Solitalea canadensis DSM 3403: one gene and its partner. Each later gene encodes a partner of the first gene's protein in a complex. Links are inferred from orthologs where the notes say so. Each region holds a gene or a part of one and is shown on either strand. Other genes may lie near its edges. The genes, in order: groL and metK.

Region 1 (8,379 bases):
GTACTAACACCGAAACTGCCAAAATTTCACTTGTATTAAATCAATATTAACCGACACTGACATAAAAACTGACAAAAGAATCCTTACAAACAGTCTTATTCAATTTGGCACAATCTCTGTTGAAAATGGGACGTTAATAAATTAATAATTATCATAGAACTATGTCATTAAATATTAAACCTATCGCAGATAGAGTAGTAGTAGAAGCTGCTCCTGCAGAAACGACTACCGCAGGTGGTATCATTATTCCTGATACTGCTAAAGAAAAACCTCAACAAGGTACTATTGTAGCTGTTGGTAACGGTAAAAAAGACGAACCAATGACTGTGAAAGTAGGCGATACCGTTCTGTATGGCAAATATGCTGGTACCGAGATCACTTATGAAGGTAAAGAGTATTTAATTATGCGTGAATCTGATATTTACGCGGTTATCTAAATCTAGAGCTGAGATTTGAGACAAAAGAGTTGAGACTTTTTCAATCTCACGTCTCCTATCATACATCTCAAATCCAATTAACACATTATTCAAGTTAAAAGAACATGGCAAAATTAGTTAAATACAATGTTGAAGCACGTGACGCTTTAAAGCGCGGTGTTGATACTTTAGCAAACGCTGTTAAAGTTACCTTAGGTCCTAAAGGCCGTAACGTAATTATTGATAAAAAATTTGGCGCTCCTTCAATCACTAAAGACGGTGTTTCAGTTGCAAAAGAAATCGAACTGAAAGATGCTTTAGAAAACATGGGTGCTCAGATGGTTAAAGAAGTAGCTTCTAAAACTGCAGACATCGCAGGTGATGGTACTACTACTGCAACTGTATTAGCTCAGGCAATTGTTACTGCTGGTGTTAAAAACGTTGCTGCCGGTGCAAATCCTATGGATTTAAAACGTGGTATCGACAAAGCAGTTGCTGCTGTTATTATTAACTTAAAAGAGCAGTCTAAAGCAGTTGGTGATGATAACAACAAAATCAAGCAAGTTGCTACCATTTCAGCTAATAATGACGAGGTTATCGGTTCATTGATCGCTGAAGCAATGGAAAAAGTTAAAAAAGAAGGCGTTATCACTGTTGAAGAAGCTAAAGGAACTGATACAACTGTAGAGGTTGTAGAAGGTATGCAATTTGATCGTGGTTATCTTTCTCCTTACTTCGTAACCAATGCTGACAAAATGGAAGCTGAGTTGGAAAACCCTTACATTTTGATCTACGACAAGAAGATCTCTTCAATGAAAGAGTTGTTGCCAATTTTGGAAAAACAAGTTCAAACAGGCCGTCCTTTATTGATCATCGCTGAAGATCTTGAAGGTGAAGCTTTAGCTACTTTGGTGGTAAATAAAATCCAAGGTCGTTTAAAAGTTGCCGCTGTTAAAGCTCCAGGTTTTGGCGATCGTCGTAAAGCTATGTTGGAAGACATCGCTATCTTAACTGGTGGTACTGTTATTTCTGAAGAGCGTGGTTACAAGTTAGAAAACGCTGATTTAACTTACTTAGGTCAGGCTGAGAAAGTAGTTATCGATAAAGATAATACTACTGTTATCAACGGAGCTGGTAAGAAAGAAGATATCGTTGCTCGCGTTAACCAAATCAAAGCTCAGATTGAGTCTACTACTTCTGATTACGACAAAGAAAAACTACAAGAGCGTTTGGCTAAATTAGCTGGCGGTGTTGCAGTTCTTTACGTTGGTGCAGCTACCGAAGTAGAAATGAAAGAGAAAAAAGACCGTGTTGATGATGCATTACATGCAACTCGTGCTGCTGTAGAAGAAGGTATCGTTGCTGGTGGTGGTGTTGCATTTATCCGTGCGATCGCTGCATTAGAAAACTTAAAAGGCCATAATGACGACGAGACTACTGGTATCGCTATCATTAAGCGCGCTATTGAAGAGCCTTTACGTCAAATCTGTGAAAACGCAGGTATTGAAGGTTCTATCGTAGTTCAAAAAGTTAAAGAAGGTGCTGATGACTTCGGATACAACGCTCGTGAAAACCGTTACGAAAACCTTATCATTGCCGGTGTAATCGATCCTACTAAAGTATCACGTGTTGCTTTAGAAAACGCAGCTTCAATTGCATCTATGTTGTTAACAACTGAGTGTGTATTAGCTGATGAGCCTGAAGAAGATAAAGGTCATGCTCATGGTGGTGCTCCAGGTATGGGCGGCATGGGTGGTATGATGTAATATCACGATAGCTTTAATTAGCTTTCAATAATAAAAATAAAGGCTTCCCTAATCGGAAGCCTTTGTTTTTTCTCATATAATGTCGAAGATAATGTACTCGATAGTTCCAAAATGAAATTCCGCCTTTGCTTTTAATCCTTCCATCTTTTGAAACAAAGGTGCTTCTGTTGAAAGCCCGATAAATTTACTTCCATTATGCATAAACGGTTCTTGTGCCGCCCCAATTAAAAAATAGGCATAGTTGGTATGTACCAGGGCCCCAAAACTAACTTCATTTACAGCAACTTCCAGGTTTATCGACTTCAGTGAATTAATTTCTTCAGTTAAAAATCCGATAGGTTTAGATTCCAAATCTGCCTCATCTAGTACCTGTTCTGCGGTACTCTCATAGGTGTCGGGATTATCTTCTTCTGATTCGGCTCCAATAATTTTATCTTCCTGATCTTCGCTTACTTCACTCAAAATCGCTTCTTTTTTGTCAATAAAAAGCGTTATTATTTCTTGCTTAAAGTCTAGTGAAATACTCATAAGATTTTTCTTTACGATTAAATAAATATTCGAAACCTATTATTGAATATACTAATATTCAACAGCATACACAATTTTCATATATTTATATAATCTTGAATACACTTCTAATAAAATATTAACTTATCACTATGGAAACATACAACTGGACTCAGTTCACTAAAAGAATCCCTGTTAATGCCAGTATTAACACTCTATATTCAGCATGGACTACTCGGGAAGGATTGGAAAACTTTTTCCTTAGAAAAGCTGAATTTAAATCAACAGAAAATATTATCAGGGATCGGGATGAGCCGATTAAGGTTAACGATACTTATGAGTGGATGTGGTTTGGATATGATGATGACAGCGTTGAGCATGGCCAGGTAGTAGATTTAAATGGAAAAGATTTTTTAAAATTCACTTTTGGTAAGGCGGGAATTGTAAGCATTACGTTAAAACAGGAAGAAGGGGAAACAATTGTGGAATTAACACAATCAGAGATTCCTACAGATGAACAATCAAGAGTGTATTATCATTTGGGTTGTTCTGAAGGATGGACTTTTTACCTCGCAAATTTAAAATCCGTTACTGAAGGCGGAATTGATCTTAGAAATAAGAATGAAAAGATTAAAAGAGTAGTCAGCTCATAAAATGAGATCTATTTTTAAATACATAATTAAGCTTCGTATAAGTTTTCTTTTAGTTTAACCCCTAGAATATACGTTTCGTATAAAAATTCCTGTTCGGTGGATAGGGGTAAAGTATATTTGAGTTGTCTTTACTTAAAAACAAAAAAGAAAATAGTTATGACTCCTGTATCAAACATTATACAATTATTTAATATACAACGTTTAAAAGCTTTAACAAGTTGTAATAGCTTTGCAACGATTATTATGTCAAACACTAAACTGTCAAACTAAACAAGTCTACTTTCTACACCTGTATGTTATATTCTAATTTAAAAAGGCCATGCATAGTTTTTCTATTGCTTGTATGGTGTACTACTGCTTTTGCACAACAGAAAAACAAAACAACCATCAGCGGTTATGTTAAACAAAGTGCAAACGGCGAAAGTATTATTGGCGCTTCGGTATTTCTTAAAGAAAACGGAGTTGGAGTTGCCACAAACAATTATGGTTTTTACTCCTTAAGTGTTACTCCCGGAAATTATACGGTTGTATTTCAATACCTCGGTTTTAAATCTGTTGAAAGAAAAATCAACGTAACAACAGCTACCACCATCAATATAAACCTGGAATCAGATGGTAAACAAATTGATGAAGTTGTTGTCAGCTCAGCAGGAATAAAGAAAAACGTTACCAGCATGGAAATGGGTGTTAATAAGTTGGAGATGAAATCTATCCAAAAGATGCCTGCTTTGATGGGAGAAGTTGATATTGTAAGAAGCATTCAATTATTGCCAGGAATAAGCACAGTTGGTGAAGGTTCATCGGGTTTCAATGTTAGAGGGGGTGGTGTTGACCAGAATCTTATTTTATTGGATGAATCACCAGTGTATAATAGTTCCCATCTGTTTGGTTTCTTTTCTGTTTTTGATCCGGATGCGGTAAAAGATGTAAAACTAATCAAAGGAGGTATTCCCGCTATGTATGGTGGACGCCTTTCATCAATCCTTGATGTTCGCATGAAGGAAGGAAATGTGAACAACTTTAGTACTTCAGGAGGTATTGGAACGGTTTCTACACGATTACTGGCTGAGGCTCCTATCGTAAAAGGAAAAGGATCGTTCGTTATTGCAGCACGTAGGTCATACGCAGATTTGTTTCTAAAGCTATCATCTGATGAAAACCTGAATAAAAACACCGCCTATTTTTATGATTTAAGCGGAAAAGCCAATTATACAATTAACGAGAACAACCGATTATACCTTTCAGGTTATTTTGGCAAGGATAAATTCGGATTTAATGATCGTTTTGGCATGGATTGGGGTAATGGAACCGGTACCTTACGTTGGAACCACACTTTTAATCCAAGCCTGTTTGTAAACTTTACCGGGGTTTATAGCAATTATGATTATTCACTAGGTATACCAACTGGAACAAATGCGTTCGATTGGACTTCAAGAATTATCAATCAAACCTTAAAGGGTGATTTTACTTATTACATAAGTGCTTCCAACAAATTAAGTTTCGGAGCAAATGCTACCTTCTACCGTTTTAAGCCAGGTGAAGCAAAGAAAGCTGAGGGAAACACTTCTTTCAACAACATTGCATTAGCTACACAAAACGGACGGGAATATGCAGCATATATCGACAATGAACAAAAAATAACGGATAACCTTTCAGCTCAATATGGCTTGCGTTTATCGGCTTTTGACTATGTGAGTGGTCAAGATAATTTCACTGTTTATGAATACGAAGGCATTAACGGACAACGAAAAGACCCTGTAAATCCGAAATCGTATAACAAAGGCGATGCTATTAAAACCTATATCAATCTTGAACCACGTGTTTCATTGCGTTATATCTTAAATGATGCATCTTCAATCAAAGCCAGCTATAATCGCACCACACAATATTTGCATTTAATTTCAAATACAACAGCCGCAACACCACTTGATGTGTGGCAGCCAACCACTAATAATATTAAACCAGAATTGGCAGATCAATTGGCTCTCGGCTATTTCCGTAACTTCAAAAACGATATGTTCGAATTTTCGGTGGAAGGTTTTTACAAGAAAATGCAGAATCAGATCGATTATATTGATGGAGCAGAACTATTCCTGAATAAGAACCTTGAAAGTGAATTACTTTTTGGAAATGCACGAGCTTACGGACTTGAGTTTTACTTAAAGAAAAACACAGGAAAATTAAATGGCTGGATTAGCTATACCTTATCTAAGTCTGAGCGCCAAATAGACGGAATTAACAATAACGAATATTATCCAAGTAAATACGACAAAACCCATAACCTATCAATAGTTGGTATTTATGATATGAGTAAGCGCTGGAACTTCTCTGCTATTTTCACCTATTCAACCGGAGTGAGTACCACATTTCCGAACGGCAGATACGAAGTTGATGGTATCGTTGTACCACACAACACAACAAATACGCGAAATAATTACCGCATCCCATCTTACAATCGTTTAGACTTATCAGCAACGCTGTATACACGTCATAAACCGGGTAGCAAATTCAGTAGTAATTGGGTGTTCTCAATATATAATATCTATTTCCATAAAAATCCATATACCATTTATTTCCAACCAAACGAAGACAATCCACAAGTTACTGAGGCAAAACGATTAGCAATTATAGGTTCAGCAATTCCATCGGTTACTTACAACTTTAATTTCAGATAATAGCATGAAAAAACTACATATATTATTTACTCTGTGCATTGCAGCGCTAATGTTAAGTTCCTGCGAAGATGTTGTGGATGTAAAATTAGATGCTGGACCACCATTATTAAGTGTTGACGGATGGTTAACAAACAGGGCTGTTCCAGATACCATAAAACTGGCGCAAACATCTCCTTACTTCTCTAATACCACTCCACAATGGATATCCGGTGCCAAAGTAACATTAACAACAGTTTCCGGTGAATCGGAAACGCTCCAAGAATTTTCAACCGGAAAGTTTTTGATAAAAAATATCAGAAGTATAGAAGGTGAAAAATACCTGCTTAGGATTGAATACGATGGCGAAGTATATGAGGCACAGACTGAAGCAATGCGTCAAAGCTTTTTGGTGGATTCCGTTGCATTTGAATATCGTGAAAAGTCTCTTGGACAAGATGAAGATGGATATCTATTACAATTCTTCGGCAAAGAACTGAAGGGAATGGGCGATGCTTGTAGGATGAAAATCAAGAAGAATGGGATTTATCTAAACAAAATTGAAGATCTGAACTACATGAATGACGAGTTTGTTGACAGTGCAAACTTTAAAAAGGTACGCCTTTTTACAGAGAAACCATTCCAGTTAAAGGATTCTGTAACAATTGAAACATGGTCAATTACGATGGATGCTTATCATTTCTATGATGAGCTTCGCATTCAGGTAAGCAATGGAGGTATTTTTGCCAATCCTCCTGCAAATGTTCGTACTAATGTCAAAAACGTTAATGCTTCATCGGCTAAGAAAGCGGTAGGTTATTTCGGAGCCTCGTTGGTAAGTACTAAAAGCGGAATAGTTAAAGAATAAGATTTTTATACCGTGATAGAAAAGGAGCGAGCTTTCAATCGCTCCTTTTTCATTTTCAAATAGTTAAGGCTTCTTTTATATCTTTTTCTCAGCAATCATTAACATATTAGTTACCGGATAGTTCATTGGCTTCAAGGTATCTCCACCCATTTCAAAAAGCTCACATTTTCCGATTAAACGGTTCTGGACGATCCAATCATTTGTATAGGCAGATGATGTGGGCATAACGGTGAACCCAACTTCCTCCAGGTGAGACTTCCAGTCTTCAAAGGACCAGAACGTAAACGTTTCATGCATTTCACTTTCCCAATTATCCGTATAATCCTTTCTCGACATAAATTCGCAGGCATCAGAAAGAGAAAGCTTTATATAGGATTCATCATTGATAATCTCCTCTTTATACTCCAATTTATACCCTTCTTTCTTACGAAAGTCAACCGCAAAACGAAGAAAGCGTCCGTAAGTGGATAAACCATCTAAGTACACGGTTAATTCATTTCTTGTGGCAAAATCACCATCCGAATTTTCATTAACCCCATCCTGCTTGTTTAATTTTAGGTAAACTATTTTGTCGCCATTTTCTGGGCCAACAACGTCTCTGTTTACCCAAACTCCACTTGGAGCTAACTCCGAAAATCGATTGCTGATAAAGTTCAATAGATCTTGACGACCTCCGTAAGATTCGATTTCATGTGTAAGGGATGAAGTAAATATGCAATTCATCGAATTCTCTTCAAACACTAAACCTGTAACTGCATTTTTTTGTGCAAAAAACACATAAGGATTGGCAAACTCACCGTTGTGTTTGCGCTGTTGACAAATATCAAACAGATGGCGTGAAACCTCGATTCCAAAGAAATCGGATTCTCGAAAACGCTCATCTTTACTTGCAAGTTTTATCCACGACCCAACAGCACATCCTATATCACCAATTCGCCCCTGACGAATATATTCAGACGTGTCATGATATTTCATCTCCGCAATTTCATCCATTTGACGAACATAAGAGTTATAGTCTCTTGTAGCTGTTAAATCACCATCCTCGCCAATAATATGATCATTAAAGAGTAATTGCACTTTTGATCCCAGCTGGTACCGCTTCCAAATCTTATAAGAGGATGTATGAACCTTATTTAGCGTAAACCCATCTGCACTCCATTCAGGGGTTTTAGCAATGTGTTCTACCAGATCCCATGGTTGCTCTGCATCAAATGAATTCGATTGAACATTTAATTCAGCAGGTAAAATCCGAAAACCGTGTTGCTGATACATTTGCATTACCGGAGTAGAACAAATAACAGCACAATTAGTCGCATTCAAATTCAACAAGCCATCACTTTCATGTTTAATCTTTTTAATTGTATACGAAGCAAAGTCTTCCAATTTTCCCACGTCATCAATGCCGAAAATATAAACAGGAACATTTAAATCACGGGCAAAATCTTCAATTGCCAACGCTCTAAGGTAAAATGGCAATGGATTTCGTCGTGTGTTAGAATGATTAGCAGAGGTAACAGC
Region 2 (8,482 bases), 410 kb from region 1 along the record:
CATTACAACGTCAGCAAGCAGGAGGTGAAAATGATAGTCCGGCACGGCAGTTTTCACGTTATGTGAAGGAGGTAGGTGAACGTTATGTTGATAATATGGAGGTTAAACTTATCTTTAGAAAAGATCGTTATCTGCGCGGTGGCGATCATACTCCATTTAGCAATGCCGGCTTTGCTGCGATCAGGTTTACGGAGATGAATGAAAACTTCGATCGTCAGCATCAGGACTTAAGAACTGAAAATGGAAGAAATTATGGGGACCTTTCTGAATTTGTGGATTTTGGTTATTTGAAAAAAGTAACCGGCATTAATGCTGCGACATTAGCCAATTTAGCAAAGGCGCCACAAGAACCGCAGAATGTAAGCATTCTAACAAAGCAACTTACTAATTTTACCGAATTGGCCTGGGGCATACCACAAGGACAAAAACCTAAAGGCTATTACGTGTTACTGCGCGAAACAACAAGCCCTTTTTGGGAGAAAAAATTATTCGTTGAAACCAATCAGGTTAAACTGCCTTATTCAAAAGACAATTACTTCTTTGGTGTCCAATCCGTGGATGATAAGGGACATGAAAGCTTAATTGTTTTTCCTAAGCCCTTACGCCAATAATACTTATTCAACAGGATAATGCATATTGCATTGTCCTGTTGAATAACTTAAATTTAAAATACACTCAACCGTTTTCTATGTATATAACATTTCACGGAGCTGCTCAAAATGTAACAGGGAGTAAGCATTTAATAAGGACAGAATCAGGAAAACAAATTCTTTTGGACTGTGGAATGTTTCAGGGAAGTGGAGCTGAAACGGAGGTTATGAATAGTCACTTTGGATTTGACCCCAAGGATGTCGATTATTTAATACTTTCTCATGCACATATTGATCATTGTGGACTAATTCCCCGCTTGGTTAAAGAGGGATATAACGGTAAGATATTTTGTACACCCGCTACCGTTGATTTAACAAAATTGTTGCTATTAGATTCGGCCAGGATTCAGGAAGCAGATATCAATTATCTTAATAAAAAAAGGAAACGCGAAGGAAAACCGCTATTAAAGCCCCTTTATACCACACAGGATGCAGAGGCCTGCTTCGATCAGTTTGTTGCTATTGAGTACGGCGTCCATAATAAAATTGACAGGGATATTGAAGTGCTTTTTACCGATGCTGGTCACATTATTGGCAGTGCTGCTGTACATCTTACAATTAAAGATCAAGGGAGAACCGCAAGAATAACATTCAGTGGGGATGTTGGTCGCTATGGTGCTGAAATATTACGATCTCCTGAGACGTTTCCGCAGGCTGACTATATTTTGCTGGAATCTACCTACGGGAATTCGCTGCATGAGGATGCTGCTCCAACCGAACGAGAACTGTTAAAATACATTAGGCACACCTGTGTTGACAAAGGTGGTAAGTTGATTATTCCGGCATTTAGTGTGGGGAGAACCCAAGAGGTGCTGTATGTACTGAATAATCTTGAGAATCTAGGCGAATTACCGCCTGTTGATGTATTTGTAGATAGTCCTCTCTCAGAAAGAACGACTAAAATTATTAAAAGCTACCCTCAGTATTATAATGAAGATGTAGGAAGAACACTTCAATACGATAAAGACCCATTCGACTTTTTAAGATTGCATTTTATCGAGGATGTTGAAGAGTCAAAGGCATTAAATTCCCGTAAAAATCCGTGCATTATTATTTCTTCTTCGGGTATGGCAGAAGCTGGCCGGGTTAAGCATCATATCGCAAATAACATTAGCGATAGTAGAAACACCATATTGATGGTTGGATATTGTGAGCCTGGATCTTTGGCGGGGCGTTTATTAAATAATCAGGAGGTTGTGAGGATTTTTGGTAGTCGGTTTGAGGTGAAAGCTGAAGTCGGGAAAATCGACTCATTAAGTGCTCATGGTGATTATAAAGATCTTTCCAGGTTTCTTTCATGTCAGAATCCTTCAAAAGTGAAGGAGGTTTTTCTGGTACATGGAGAATATGAAGTGCAGAGAGAATTTAAAGAAAAACTTCATTTGCAAGGCTTTAACCAGGTAGAGATTCCATACAGACACCAACGATTTAAAATATAAAGAAACGGGCGACAATCATTGTCGCCCGTTTTCTGTTATATGTAATTTAAATAGTTGCTGTGCTTAGTTATGACTTACGTCGCCACCGCTGGATTCATTTTTTACCACATTCTGCGGGTTCCCTTTATAGGATACATCGCCTCCGCTACTAGCATGAGCTGTTAGCTGCTTGGTAACAGTTACTTCGATGTCTGAGCCGCTGCTTGCATTTGCTACGCAAACTTCAGAAGTAAGTTCATAAGCAGAAATATCACTTCCGCTTGATGATTTTACATTAAGAGACTTCGCAATTCCGCTAAGTTTCATATCGGAGCCGCTTGAAGACTCACAAATAAGATCACCTGCGTCAAGTGCAAGATTTATATCAGAACCACTTGATGATTGAACAAATAATTTGGCTGATTTTAGTGTATTGGTAGTCGAAACATCCGAGCCGCTTGATGCCGTTATTGAGTTTAATTCCTTTACTGTCAGGTAAACTTTCATGGTGTTGTTTCGTGTCCATGACCAGCTTTTGTTGTTTTTCTTATCTACATATATATTCAATATTCCGCCCTTTACTTCAGTTTTGATGGATGAAATAATATCGTCATCGGCAGTAACGGTTACTTTTTCAGCATTTCCCTGAGCGATAAACACATCAATTCCTGTTGAAACTGATATTCCATTGAACGCTTCAACTTCACGGGTTTCTGTTTTCTCAGATAGGGGAGTATTGATATAATGGGTTCCGGAAACTGCAAAGGAGTCCAACGCAACTGCTGACGTGGATACTGTTAACGCTAGTGCAAAAAGTGATTTCTTTAATAGGTTCATATGCTGTATTAGTTTTATTTTTCTATCAGACGCACTCATCTTTGTGAATGTTGCATGTTAATTCAAAAAAAATTAAAATCTCGAACTAGTTAGTTTAAGATCACTATTGGCAAAGGCTTTATCATATCTTTTTTTTATGATTTCGGCTTCTGATGTTTTGTTTTCAGCTTTAAGAGTTTGATATAAACCAAATAAAGACCAACCATTATCGGGATATTTCTTTAACGCTTTATTATAAACTGATTCAGCTTCTGTAAATCTGTTGTTTTCCAATAAAATTGCCCCGTAATTATTTCTTACCGGATTAGGCCAGTCAAAGGGTTCATTGTAAACTAATGCATCTTCTTGTTTTATGGCTTTTTGTAAGGGTAAGAGTGCTTTTGAATAATCTTTCTTTGCAGCATAAAATTCACCTTCTAACACATCAGCAGCAATCTGGAGTAATTTGGATGCAGTGTTGGTTTGCCATATGGCTAACTCTTGCATTTCTTTTGCGGCAATAAGCCCCAGTAATTCCGAATGTTCTTTTAGAACACTATCTGGCTTATTGGTTTTTACATATGCCATGCCTTTTGCATAATGATACAGACCCTGCAGGTATTTATATTTTTCGGCTGGAGCTTTCTCTTTTAAAATGTCATCCCATAAACCAAATCGTACCATTGCAAAGTAATAAGTTGAATACAGATGCTGTGCATAACCGGAGAAAAGGGGATCGTCAAGAAATTCCGGAGGAATTGATTTTTGTAGTAATCTTGCATTGGCCAGGGCTTCTTTACTTTTTCCTTCCAATGCCAGGGTGGTGTATAAAAAATGAATATTATGCTCCGGATAAGCAACGCTTTTCATACCATCCTTAAGGCTTTTAGTATCCACTGATATAGCTTCTCTGTTTACAGAAGACCCTTTATCATATTGTCCGGTTTGCACATAAATATGTGAAGGCATGTGTACCAAATGTCCAGCACCTGGAACCAATGTTTGAAGACGATCTGCGGAAGCGAGACCCCGGCCCGGCTTGTCAGATGCTTCTACCGCATGTATGTAGAAATGATTGGCGCCGACATGACTTGGATCTTTCTTGAGCACGGTCTCTAATGTTTCAACTATTTCATTTGTCCAAGGTTTAGGTTTTCCTTCAGCAGTCCAAAAATCCCAGGGATGAATATCCATTAGCGATTCGGCATATAAGGTTAATGCATCAAGATCTGAAGGATATTTTTCTTTCACGAGTTTCATTGCGGCGGCATAATCCTTATCAAGCTGCACTCTGTCTGCTTTGGGGTCTTTGCTGTAGCGCTTAGCAATTGCATCAATGTAGGCCTGCTCCGTTTCAGTGCTTTTGCCTTTTAATGACAATGCCTTTTGAACTAGCTGATAAACCTCTTCAGTTTTTGTGGGATCCATTGGCATATTAATGTTTGGACCCATACTTAATGCCTGTCCCCAATAAGCCATGGCCATTTCAGGATCTAATCGGGCTGCTTCTTTAAATGACCTGTAAGCTTCCGGGTGATTAAAGCCATAGTAAAGAATGATTCCCTGATTGAAATATTTGGCTGCAAAATCATTTTTGGTACTGACCTTTAAATGATGCATTCCTAAGCCATTGTATAAGGCTGGCCTCGAAGTATCTGCCATGTCAATTGAAAACCCATAGCAAAGCGGAATAGATGAGGGTGCTTTAGTTTGAAGGCTTTCTTTAGAGATAATTACAGAAGATGAGCTGCCCGTGAGAATTATAGGCAGTACAATTAGTAAGAATAGGTTTTTCATTCTTTTTTTAGATTGAATAACCTAATTTACTAAAATATTTTACTGATAGTCAATAGATTAATTTAGGTATTTTGGGTATTGGATTACATAATTAATAAGGTGCAATCCAATACCTGTAATTAGTTAACCTCTGCTTTTACTGCATCTTCGGCTTCTTGTACAATAGTCTCCATTTCCTTTCCTTCTGGTTCAATGCCCGGAAGTACAGTCCAGCTTACATGTTCACCAACCGACATTGGGAATTTACCCCAACGATTTAGTTTCCAAGTGTTTTTGATGGCAATCGGAACAATTAAGGAATTTGGAGCTTTCTTTAACAATACGTTTATTCCGCCAATTGCAAAGCGTTTCATTGTTCCATTTTTGGAACGTGTTCCTTCAGGGAAAATGGCCACGCCATAGTTATGCTGTGAAATGAGTTTTCCTAGTTTGGCGATTTCTGTTAATGCCTGTTTAGAATCTTTGCGATTAATTAATGCAGCTCCGCTGTGTCGCAAGTTGTAAGAAATACTTGGTATACCTTTTCCTAATTCAATTTTTGAAACAAATTTGGGATAATAATGACGGAGAAACCAGATGATGCCAGGTATGTCAAACATACTTTGGTGATTGGCAGTAAATATTATAGGGCGATCAGTTGGAGGTGTAAACTTAAAATTTACGCTTATTCTTGTTCCAAGAATAATCAAACTGTATAAAAGGAAAAAGTTAAGAATATCAACCGATTTTTTATGAGCTTCTCTCCCAAAAACCTTTAGAGCAATTATCTGAACAATATGAAATATGCCTAACATCAGGCCAAAAGCTAAATAAAAGATGGGGGTTAATATATATCCGAATAGTTTCTTCATGCTTTTTGTAAAAGAATTTAAAAAAGTAAGTGTTTAATTTTTAAGATGGCAGCTACTGTAATTGAATCGGTGATTTCTCCGGTCATTACCATATTAAAAGCATCATTAAAATGAATTTTCTTTATTGAAAGTTGCTCTGTTTCTTCGGGTTCGGCTTCATGTTGGGTTAAACCCTGCGCAAGGTAGACAAAGGCTTTTTCATCAGAAACTGAATTAGATAAATGTAACTCCTGAACCAAGCTCCAGGTTTCAGCTTTTAGCCCCGTCTCTTCTAATAATTCACGTTTGGCAGATTCAAGAGGATCAACTCCTAGCGGTCCTCCACCTTCCGGCAGTTCCCAGCTATAACCATTAGTGGCATATCTGTATTGTCCCACCAACCAAATATTACCTTCACCATCAATTGGAACAATGCCGATAGCGTAATTTTTGAATGAAACAACACCATATATCCCATTTCCACCGGATGGATTTATCACCCTGTGTTCTGTTAATTTTATCCAAGGATTATCATAAATCTCGGTTGAGTTCAATGTTTTCCATGGGTTAATCGATTCTTGCATTGCGCAAAAATAAAAAATCCCTCCAAGTTAAGTGGAGGGATTCAATTTTCTATAAGCCGAAAGCTTGTTTTATTTTATCTACGTAGTCGAGTTTTTCCCAGGTGAACAATTCCACTTCTTTGGAAATTGATCTTCCATCAGGTAAAGAGAACGACTTACTTACCACTTCGTTCTTACGACCCATGTGACCATAGGCCGCAGTTTCCTGGTAAATTGGATTTCTTAATTTTAAGCGTTCTTCAATAAAATAAGGACGCATATCAAAAATTTCACTCAGTTTATTAGCAATTTCACCATCAGTTAAGCCAACTTTAGCAGATCCATAGGTATTTACATATAATCCCATTGGCTTTGCAACGCCAATAGCATAAGATACTTGTACCAAAGCTTCACTACAAACACCTGATGCTACCAGGTTTTTTGCAATATGACGAGTTGCATAAGCTGCAGAACGGTCAACTTTTGATGGATCTTTACCCGAGAATGCGCCGCCACCATGAGCTCCTTTACCACCATAAGTATCAACGATGATCTTACGGCCCGTTAATCCGGTGTCGCCATGTGGACCGCCAATAACAAACTTACCGGTTGGATTAATATGGTAGTTGATATTATCAGTGAATAACTTTTGAATCTCCGGTTTTTGCTTAGCCTTAACACGAGGAATCAAAATATTAATGATATCATCAGTAATCTTCTTAGCCATCACGTCTTCTGTATCGAATTCATCATGTTGAGTTGAAACAACGATCGCATCAATACGAACAGGTTTGTGGTCATCCGAATATTCAATCGTTACCTGCGATTTAGCATCTGGACGTAAATAAGTGATATCCTTATTTTCGCGACGCAATGCAGCAAGTTCAATTAATAGTTGATGAGCAATATCTAACGCCAAAGGCATATAGTTATCGGTTTCGTTTGTGGCATAACCAAACATCATTCCCTGGTCGCCCGCACCCTGATCTTCAGGTTTTGTTCGCTCAACACCTTGGTTTATATCACTTGATTGCTCATGAATAGCCGACAATACACCGCACGAATTGGCTTCGAACATGTATTCACTTTTGGTGTAACCAATTTTGCGAATAACATCACGGGCTATTTGCTGTACATCTAAATACGTTTTAGATTTAACCTCTCCTGCTAAAACAACCTGACCAGTGGTAACAAGTGTTTCACAAGCAACCTTCGAATTCGGATCAAAAGCCAGAAAGTTATCAATTAAAGCATCTGAAATTTGATCGGCAACTTTATCCGGATGTCCTTCTGATACTGACTCCGAAGTGAATAAATAAGCCATATACTTCTAAAAATCTATTTGGTAAATTTTATTAACTGATGTGCTTCTTGTGAGGAAAAAATGCAGATTATTAGTTTTTAGCATTTTTTTAACGTGGTTGCAAGCAATCAAATCAGTCCACTAACTGGCGCAAAATTAGTAAATATTTTATATCCGAATAATTAATTATAAAATATTTAATCTATAGGATTGATAGATATATAAAATAGGTACTCATTTTTACACATAAGTCAGTATTCAAAACACGGTATATTTTATTCATCTTTGTAATCTGTTAACAACATTAAAGTGCGGAAAAATATTCTGTTTGTAATAAACCCCATTTCAGGAGGTAAAAGTAAGAAACGTGTTGAGCAACTCATCATTGATAATTTAGATCATGAAAAGTACGAGTATGAAATGGCTTATTCAAACGCCGTTGATCATGCTCGAAAATTATCTCGTTCGGCTGTTCATTTAGGCTTTGACACAGTTGCTGCTGTTGGAGGAGACGGAACCGTTAATGAAGTTGCGAAAGGCATAATGAGTATTAATGCTAATGCCGAATTAGGAATAATTCCATTTGGCTCTGGAAATGGTTTAGCTCGTCACCTTCGCATTCCAATGGACGTGAAAAAGGCGATTGATGTTTTAAACCAGAACACTGTAAAAGTTATTGATACAGCTACTTTAAATGGGGAGCCATTTTTTAATATGGCAGGTGTTGGTTTCGATGCTCATATCAGTGCCATGTTTGCTCATAATAAAAAACGTGGATTATCAGGCTATGTTAAATCTGTTTTCAGGGAGTTGAATAATTACAATTCCGATGACTATGAGTTAACAGTTGATGGAAAGTCAATGAGTAAAAAGGCATTCATGATCAGCTTTGCTAATTCAACTCAATTCGGTAACAATGCACACATTGCGCCTTTGGCAGATATTTCTGACGGACTATTAGATGTGGCAATCGTTAAGCCGTTTCCATTTTATCAGTTCCCGATGTTAGCATGGCGACTTATGTCAGGCACCGCACATCGGTCGGCTTTTGTGGAAGTTATAAAGGCTAAAGAAATAAAAGTAATACGGAAAGAAAATGGCGCTG

What was found.
Region 2: the proteins of groL (region 1) and metK are in contact, whole or in part, in a cryo-EM structure (PDB 8P4O), measured with the Escherichia coli proteins. The link is inferred for Solitalea canadensis DSM 3403 from one-to-one orthologs.

What each region holds. Positions count from the first base shown.
Region 1 is NC_017770.1:4,791,800-4,800,178, reverse strand. Bases 1-2,861 are described here. They hold groL (chaperonin GroEL), read left to right. Parts: upstream 1-541; coding sequence 542-2,182; downstream 2,183-2,861. Other genes in these bases: SOLCA_RS20210 (SRPBCC family protein), read left to right, coding at 2,842-2,861; SOLCA_RS20215 (hypothetical protein), read right to left, coding at 2,255-2,710; SOLCA_RS20225 (co-chaperone GroES), read left to right, coding at 162-437. In the rest of the region: more of SOLCA_RS20210, read left to right, coding at 2,862-3,342; SOLCA_RS20205 (TonB-dependent receptor), read left to right, coding at 3,636-6,017; SOLCA_RS20200 (DUF4249 domain-containing protein), read left to right, coding at 6,022-6,861; SOLCA_RS20195 (class I SAM-dependent methyltransferase), read right to left, coding at 6,937-8,379.
Region 2 is NC_017770.1:4,384,548-4,393,029, reverse strand. The notes cover bases 5,272-8,235. They hold metK (methionine adenosyltransferase), read right to left. Parts: upstream 7,399-8,235; coding sequence 6,145-7,398; downstream 5,272-6,144. Other genes in these bases: SOLCA_RS18370 (diacylglycerol/lipid kinase family protein), read left to right, coding at 7,687-8,235; SOLCA_RS18380 (NUDIX domain-containing protein), read right to left, coding at 5,550-6,095; SOLCA_RS18385 (lysophospholipid acyltransferase family protein), read right to left, coding at 5,272-5,532. In the rest of the region: SOLCA_RS18405 (M20/M25/M40 family metallo-hydrolase), read left to right, coding at 1-611; SOLCA_RS18400 (MBL fold metallo-hydrolase RNA specificity domain-containing protein), read left to right, coding at 689-2,089; SOLCA_RS18395 (head GIN domain-containing protein), read right to left, coding at 2,153-2,905; SOLCA_RS18390 (tetratricopeptide repeat protein), read right to left, coding at 2,978-4,681; more of SOLCA_RS18385, read right to left, coding at 4,801-5,271; more of SOLCA_RS18370, read left to right, coding at 8,236-8,482. UniProt on the Escherichia coli protein: Catalyzes the formation of S-adenosylmethionine (AdoMet) from methionine and ATP.